Regions from separate parts of the Enterovibrio sp. QJM3NY_24 genome, predicted to be linked through region 1. Evidence: riboswitches for the same ligand, from Rfam matches in the RefSeq annotation. Region 1 holds a riboswitch; the other holds the start of a gene.
The links. A riboswitch is a leader RNA that binds a small molecule or an ion and turns the genes downstream of it on or off. The one in region 1 is predicted to bind cyclic di-GMP.

Region 1 (4,437 bases):
GATCAAAAAGGGAGGAACACAATTGTTCCTCCCTTTTCATTATGTCGCTTGCAAAAGACAAGCTAGTCAGTCAAAGCTAGAAAATATCAGTACCATTCAAGGTAACGTTTTCTGCATCAGTCCATACAGTGATAGTACGATCTTCGAAATCATGCGTAAGGACATAGGCATTCAATTCACCCACTTGTGCATTACTCAGCCCTAGAATGCTGATCATCTCGGCTGAGATTGGCGCGTTCACCGTGCCATTCGCGTCATAACTCCAAGGTGTACCATTAAGATTGAAAGTGTCATCACCGGCACCAAGGTGCGCGATAAAGCCATCCCAATCGTCTGGTGTACCCAAGTCTTCACCAAATGGTGCGTCAGATTGAGACCAGATTTCATTTGGGTTGATAGTGATAACTTGATCACCTTCGTCACCAATGACTGCTTCAATTTGTGCCATCACGTTACCCGTGATCGACGAGTCAGACTGGTAGGAAACACCGGTAAAATCGACGTTTGCATCGCCGGTAACCAACATTTGGTCGAAGCCATTGTCAGCGTTATACATGGACTTGTTGATCACAGTGCCCGCAGAGTTCGTGGTTGTCAGGCCAACAAAGTCATCTTCACCGAAGACGAAGACATCGTCACCCGCACTACCACGGTATTCATCAACACCTGTACCACCATCGATTTTCACATCGCTGCCAGGGCCGCCATCTAAATAGTCATCACCAGCACCACCATAAAGCTCGTCTTTACCTGGACCACCAAAGATTTGGTCGTTACCTTCGCCACCTTCAATGATATCGTCACCATTTTGGCCGTACAGGATATCGTCACCTACCCCCCCCATGATGTGGTCATTGTCGTCACCACCATAAATGGTGTCGTTGCCTTCTTCACCATAAATCGTATCGGCATCACTTTCTTCAACGACCTGCGTTGCGTTCACTTTCATCACAACGTCGTTAAAGTCTTTGTCGCCAAGACACCACAGATCTTCCCAGCAAGAGTTTTCACCAGAATTGATTTCATGATCTAGGCGGTCACCGTTTTTACCGGTTTCTGACACATAACCACCTGCGGTGAGGCTACCTTGACCAAACACAGGGCTACCGCTGGAAAAGCTCAATGTGACTTCGCCTTCGTTAAAGCCTTTCGTGTCGCCATCTGGAATGATAAATAGGCCGATTTTCGCTGCGCCTTCAACATCGATAACTGCCTGCGCCGCACTATCCAACTTGGCGTTGTCAGCCATGACGTATGCCGCCAGCACATTGCCATTTTCGTCCAATACGTAGTAACCAACACTGTTACTGTAAGACGCGCTTGAAGTGATATTAGACAGATCTAACGTAACAGCATCGCCATTACTTACATCCCAATAGCCATCAGCGCCACGGTCGAGATCAAGAGTTTGACGACCAATCTGACCGCCATATATCACATCATCGCCGGTGCCTCCATGGATCTCATCATCGCCCCACTGACCATAGATGGTGTCATTACCTGCACCGCCATCTATGAAATCTTCATCGTTAGATATTTGGGTCGTTTCTTCAGAAATGGATGAATAATCAATCTCATTGATGTTGCAGTATGAGTTGGGTACCAAAGACAACTGGGTCGACGCTGTGATTTCAGGGCCTTCAAGTTGAAGAAGAAGGTTACCGTTTTCATTAAGGTTGCTGTAGTGATGACCATTGCCATCTAGATCAACGTCGATGATTGCAAACTTGTAGACATTACCTTCGGTATCGCAGTATTTCAGCGTGTAATCGAGGTTAACGGAATACGTATTGCCGTCGATGGTCACTGTTTGCGTCTTGTCGTCGGAATATTCGTTACAGTAGTTGTCGCCATTTAGCTTTCCATCATCATCTTGGAAAGTCACTTTGGTTGAACTACCATCAAACGCGAGTTTGTCTGGGAAACAGAAGGTATGGAACTCACCACCTGAAGGCTTGGTAAAGTCATTACCCATCTGGAATACATTTACACACGGGTCAGCGTTAAAGTTTGGAGACGCGGTATTGCCGTAGATCACATCGTCGCCTTCCCCGCCATACAGCGAATCTTGACCGTTGTCGCCTTCAATGTAGTCATCTCCGCCCTGACCATAGACAGTGTCATCTCCATCACCAGCAGTGATCACATCATCACCACCAACTGTTGGGTCAACTGGCTCAGGTTCAGTGATTGACGAGTAATCTAAGCTGCTAATGTTGTGGTAAGAGTTTGGAACAAGAGATAACTGCGTGCTGCCCGTAATTTCTGGGCCATCGACTTGGATCAGCATCTTACCGCTTTCACCTACCTCACCCCAATGATTGCCAGAGCCATTGGTATCAACATCAACCACTGCAAAGGTGTAAATGTTGCCAGATGCATCGCAGTATTTCAGGCCGAAATCAACGTTGACGCCATACTCTTGACCGCCAATTTCAACAGTCTGAGATTTGTCATCTGAGTACTCATTGCACGCATCATCGCCATTCAGCTGGGCATCGTCATCGTTGAACGTAGCAGTGGTCGTCGAACCTGTGAAATTAAGCGTTGGGGGGAAATTTGAGAAATAGTAGAAATCACCGCTTGCAGCACTAAAATCGTCACCCAAGATGAACACTGCGCCCGTTGAACCGTTTCCTGAAGAAGATCCTACATCACCATAAATGACGTCATCTCCCGCTCGCCCCTCGATATAGTCATCATCAAGTGTGCCATTGAGTCGGTCGATGTCGCCAGTACCTATGATATTTGCCATTGTTATTTCCTCTTATTTGCTAACCAAAGCAAGAGGCAGCACAGCCATCTCTTTATCTTCAACATCAAAGAGATCCGCAACTTTCCGTCCCTGTTTCACAACAGGTTTGGCCTTTTTCTCCGAATAGTTGTCCTATTGATAGTTTCACGTATGTGAGTATTTAGGTGGGCGCCTACAACATCTCTAACACAAACTCTTAATGCACTTTCTCGATTGCGCCTCAGATACTTCCATGACAGATTGGTTGATCGAGTAGATCGGAGCAAGGCTGGAAGCCGCATTTAATGGGAATATAAGGCCTAGATGTGGCGAAAAATTAACCTGCAAGCAGAAAAGGCTGAGGCAGCATGAGAAACGCATGGCAGTCCAATCAGTACTGATGACTGATTTCTGTATGGATAACTCGCCATTTGTGACCTTGCCCATTTAATGTATGGGGAGGTCGACATATAGGCCATCTGGCGATGGCCTATATAATTAATAATAAGGTTACGCTACAACCGCAGGTTTTTCTGTTAACGTTTTGTCTGTTTCTGTCATGGTTTCGTCAATTAGTGCTAACGCACCTTCCGCACCATGCATCCAACTAACAAGCTTGTTCGAGCACAGAATCAGTAAAACACCGGCCACGGCTGACGTGATCGCAATACCACTGAAAATGGCCAAAGGACCCGCATCTCCGACATGGCTTCCAACAAACCCCGCCACATAGTTAGCCACAGCATTCGCGCAGAACCATGTGCCCATCATGACTGACATCAGTCTCAATGGTGCCAGCTTAGTGATCAAAGACAGCCCTATCGGCGACAAACACAACTCGCCAAGTGTATGGAAGAAGTAGGCTCCGACTAACCACCACATTGACGCTTTAATGGACATGTCAGCACCTTGTTGAAGGGCAGCACCGATCATGCATACAAACCCCAACGACAAGAAGCCCATTGCCATGGCAAATTTAATCGGTGAACTCGGTTCACTCGCACCCAGTCGACGCCAAAACAACGCCAGAAGTGGTGCAAAAACAATGATGAACATAGGATTCAGTGATTGGAACCAAGCCGCAGGCACTTCAAAACTACCAAGCATTCGGTTGGTGTAGTCTTGAGAATAGATATTCATCAAACCACCCGCTTGTTCAAATCCCGCCCAGAAAATGATCACAAACAAGCTCATTACTAGGATGACTTTAAGGCGATCACGTTCCACTTTTGTCAGCGGTTGCTTTTGTGTTGAACCAGACTGGCGGCGCTGTTCCACTGCCGCAGGTTCAACGCCAATCTTGCCCAATAAACGATTGGCAAACAGCAATTGAACAACAAGAGAGAGCAGCATACCTACGCCTGCGCATAGAAAACCTGCTTTCCATCCGTAATGGATTGATGCTGTTCCCGCAATGATCCCGGCCAGCAACGAACCCAAGTTTATACCCATGTAGAAGATAGTGAACGCGCCGTCTCGACGGTTATCTCCTTCCCCATACAGTTGACCAACCATGGTTGAAATATTGGGTTTAAATAAACCGTTCCCGACAATCAAGAAGCCCAAACCCACATAAAAGGCTTGCAATTCAAATGGGTCAATAACGCTATTTGGCAAGGCAAGTGTGAACTGCCCGATGGCCATCAGTGCACCACCAATGATGATCGAGCGGCGCTGACCGAGGAAGTTATCCGCCAGCCATC
Region 2 (4,437 bases), on a different replicon from region 1:
AGTTGCGGGCGGCGCTTATGATTTCAAACAAAGCGGCGCGCCCAAATTAGATGCGTACATGGCATTCGCCAGCTATAAGCCGACACGACCTTATGAGGTCATCGATGCTGTCTATGACAGCAGGTCAACATCTCACCTTAATGTTTCTCAAAATACATGGGATCACTGCATTGACGTGATGTCCGAGTAATAACATCGCCACAGGGCAGGCCTTGAATGTACTGACCTTTGGTAATTTTCCCACCAAATTGGGTATTTACTGCGATTAAGTGGTAATACTTAATATTCGTAGGAAAAAGTTCAGGGATGTTATGGGACGGAATTTTTACCATTGGCTGTCATGAAGGGGAAAGCGGTGATACGAGGCTTTATCAAATCTTCATGGTGGTTTTTACTGCCCATTATCCTTGCCTTACCCGCTCAAGCGACGAACAGTATGGTTGACATTGATTTGGTCAAAGTGGATAAATCTGCCCGTAAAATGTATCTGATCCAAGGTGATAAGATCGTCAAATGGTATCCCATTGCACTTGGTGCCAACCCGAAAGGTCACAAACTACGTGAAGGCGACAAACGCACGCCGGAAGGCCGTTATACCCTTGACTTCATTAACGAGAAATCCCGCTTTTATCGCTCTATCCGCATCAACTATCCGAACACACGAGATCTCGCGCGCGCTGAATTATTGGGCGTGAGCCCTGGCGGTCAAATCATGATTCATGGTCAGAAGAACGAGGCGACCGCACCCTAGCCTTAGTCGAGGTGAGGATTGGACAGATGGTTGTATTGCGATTGCCAACGAGCAGATGGATGAGTTTCTGAGCATGGTCTCAGTAGGCACGCCGATAACAATTGAATGGTAAGCCATTCTGCTCAAAGCTTTCACTCTGATCACATGAAATCAGAGACATTGTCGACCTTTGTTTGTACCCAAACAGCCCAAACAAAAAAAGCCCGATGCGTTGCTTCGCATCAGGCTTGTCATTTGATTTATTATGCTATCAACAATGTACGTTGTTATTCACAAGCAAACGGGCCTTTGTTCGTCCATGCTTCTGGTGCTGATACTGGGCTGCTGTTTACCCACCATTTAGCCTGATACAGGTTGCCTTCAAACAACACTTGCTCGCCAGTTAAATACGCTTTGCCTGATGTCCACGCCACTGGCAATGTACTGATCAATTTCCACGCATCGCTGCTTTCTGGTGCTGCTCCCTGAATCCAGTATTTTGCTTCCCACACTAAACTATTGAAGCTTACTTTTTCGCCGCCTGTGTAGGTGGTGTTTTCGTCCCATGCTGGGTGGTTCGTCGCCTCAGGATCAGTGCCACACTGGTCGCTTTTTTCAATCAGGTGAAAGTCTACGGTTTGCTGTTCAACCAGATTTCCTTCACTGTCTTTCACGCGAGAAACCAGCATATGGTGACCGGCGCTAATTTTCGTCAGTTGTAGATTCACGTTTTCAGACACGCCATCTTCCAACGACAACTTTTCGTAAGCTAATGCTTCTTGTGCGTGATTGTAAACGGTCATTTCAACCGTAATGTCACCAGAAGCCGTAACGGTGAAATCGAGATCAATCCCGTCTTCTGAAATCATGTATTCGGATGCCACGCCATCAATGATCACGCCGTAATCCGGCTCAGGTGATACAATGTCATACCCGACTTCTACACGTGCTAGCCCACTGTCTTTCTTCAAGTAGATCGGATTAGCACCGTAAACGGCGATAAAATTGCCATTGCTGTCACGAACACCCGCTTTGATAACGTTATTAGCCTGATTAATTTTTGCCGCAAGATCGAATGACCAGGTGTTTGCCACACCGGCTTTTTCGCTCTCAATGATCAGACGCGTTGACAGCTCTGGGCGCTCGCCTTCGTTGTCAAACACACGGGTAAATACCGCATCGCCCTCTGTCAGGTTCATACCAGGATTAATTTGACCATGTTGAGACCAATTAGGTTGCTCTGGCTGCTCGCCGTCAAATTGCACATCGATGGCGTTATAAAAGGCTGCGGCAGTATCACCCACATCCCAAACAGCCAAAATGACATGGTAACCTTCACGAGCAGGCACATTACACGAGTGAACCATGGTCTTTGGCGGCTTTTGCATGTTGCCTTCAATCACACAAAACGGATTCAAATCTAATGCAGCGCGAGCCAGCGGCTGATTCACGTTCCAATCAGGTTGAGTGATGTAGTACTTCCAAGTTCGCGTCACATGGTTTGCCGTGAACGTCCACTCAAAATCATTCTGACCGGCCACAATCGAGCGTTTGACCCAGCGTGAAGCGGTCTGCTCATCTAACGCTGAAAACTGGATCAATCCCGCGCTGGCCAGTTTGCCGTCTTCGGGGCCAAGTTCTGGGAAACCCTCTGGCCCTTCCACACTTTGTGGCTCCCACTGAACTTGACCACAATCAGTATTTTTCTCACCCGTTTCAGAGGTGTATTTACACATTGCCGCACGGCCAGCTAAGCCATCATCAACGGCACTAATATAACCATGAGACATCACGCTTGCGCTGAAAAGCGCGGCGGTAACAGACAAAATAGAGGTGTGGATCTTGAGCATGTATGTACTTCCTGAGTGTTTTTATTGTTATTCACCCACAGCACGGACAGACGCGAAAAGCAGACATTTTCAATCTCGAAAATGGCAACCCCGCTATCATCATTGTTCTCGACATTAAGCAGAGAACACTCTTAGACCGGAGGCTTTGCGTCCTGTTTTTTCAAACAGTTTGCCGATAATTGTGGAACGCGCGCATCGTATTCTGAATAGCTTGATATTCAACAGAAATATAGGGGGCGCGGAGGTGGCAAGAGCCTTAATGGAAGGAGGATCACACAGGGTATGTAGTGGCAGTACGCTTTATCACCTAACGCCGCTTTTGCATTCTCAGTAGCGTCCATGTTTCTTCTTGAAACTCACGCGTTTTGGTCTCTTCTTGTAGTAAGTCGAACCCTAGGGCGGTGTAGCAAGCGACTGCGATCTTATTGCGCTCAAACACGGCCAAGCTAACTGTCGTAATTTTAGGCTCTTCAAAGGCAACATCCAGTGCCAATGACACCATCGCTTTGCCCCACCCTTGCCCACGGCTATTTTCAGCGGCGATCAGCACCCGACATAGGCGGTATTCAGTGGCAGATACTCGATAAAGCTCAATGTATCCGACTGCTTCACCCTGATGACGAAAGAGAAAAGGGCGCACTTCGGGTTTCGCAAAGTGCGCTGCGACCTGCTCAACCGTGATTGGAAATTCAAACGCCGGACCTCCCCACAGGTAATTGTCTCTGGCGTTTGGTATCCAATCGCAAAGTTGTGGTGCATCTGCTGCTTCAAAGGGCACAAGCAACATTAAGCGGGTTTCTCCTGTTCGTCCGACGCGTCATTCAGCGGTTCATTAGGCTGATCATCCGAAGGAGGCACACCAAATTCATCTAAGTAACCCTTTGGTGGCGGCGTCCACTCACGCTCAGTGAGAGCATGTTTATCCATGCGATCCGTATCCATCGCTTCTCGAATGGTTTCTTCTAACTCAATGAACAGATGTTGGAAATGGTTATCGTAGGTTTGAGACTCTTCACCGCCCAACCAACTTTGATAGAGTTTTTCAGAGCTCTGTTTCTCAATTTGGTTAAACATCGCTTTTTGCTGCTCAACCAAAAAGGGATGTGAGCCAAGCGTACGCAGCGCTTCTGCGCCCATTTCCAGTGCAGAGTGGTAGGTTTCTTTGATCACAAAATCCGCACCCGCATGGCGAAGCTTATACGCATGCCCACGGTCAAAGGCACGAGCGAGCACTTTCACATGGGGATAGGTGTGTTTCACGTACCCAACAAGCTCGGTGGTGGTTTCTTCGTTATCCATGGCGACCACCAACAACGCCGATTCTTCGATACCTGCGGTATGCAATAGATCGGGTCGAGTGGCATCACCAAAGTAACTTTTGATGTTAATTTTACGCAAATTTTCGACTTGCGTGGCTTCGTGATCAAGTACGACAGTCTTCACGCCATTACCCGTCAGTAAACGGTTCACTACCTGCCCAAAACGGCCAACGCCAGCAATAATCACCGTCCCTTGTTCATCAATCTCATCGGCTTCACGGTCATTGGAGACTTTCTCGTAACGCGGCAAAATGACGTTGTCATAAAGAATGAATAAACCGGGTGTGAGAAACATAGAAATTGCTACTACCAGCGACAGTAACTGCGCAGTTTCAGCAGGCAATACATTATTTTGCATTGAGAAACTGAGTAACACAAACCCGAACTCACCCGCTTGGGCGAGGCTCAGTGCAAATAACCAGCGAGCTGAGCCTTTGATCTTGAATATCAAGGTCAGCAAAAGCAGCACGATGGCTTTCAATGCCATGAGGCCGATGGTTAGGCCAATAATGACAAAAAGATCTTCAAACAAGATGCC

Region 2: another riboswitch for cyclic di-GMP. It lies ahead of gbpA (N-acetylglucosamine-binding protein GbpA); the one in region 1 lies ahead of AC3CIC_RS08870 (calcium-binding protein).

What each region holds. Positions count from the first base shown of each region.
Region 1 is NZ_CM173519.1:2,018,611-2,023,047, forward strand. Features, by position in the region: gene AC3CIC_RS08870 (calcium-binding protein) at 77-2,755, opposite strand; cyclic di-GMP riboswitch class I at 2,787-2,876, opposite strand; gene AC3CIC_RS08875 (peptide MFS transporter) at 3,245-4,437, opposite strand, start outside.
Region 2 is NZ_CM173520.1:723,880-728,316, forward strand. Features, by position in the region: gene AC3CIC_RS19605 (hypothetical protein) at 1-190, shown strand, start outside; partial or broken gene AC3CIC_RS19610 (L,D-transpeptidase family protein) at 437-863, shown strand; gene gbpA (N-acetylglucosamine-binding protein GbpA) at 1,018-2,580, opposite strand; cyclic di-GMP riboswitch class I at 2,661-2,764, opposite strand; gene AC3CIC_RS19620 (GNAT family N-acetyltransferase) at 2,888-3,367, opposite strand; gene AC3CIC_RS19625 (monovalent cation:proton antiporter-2 (CPA2) family protein) at 3,367-4,437, opposite strand, start outside.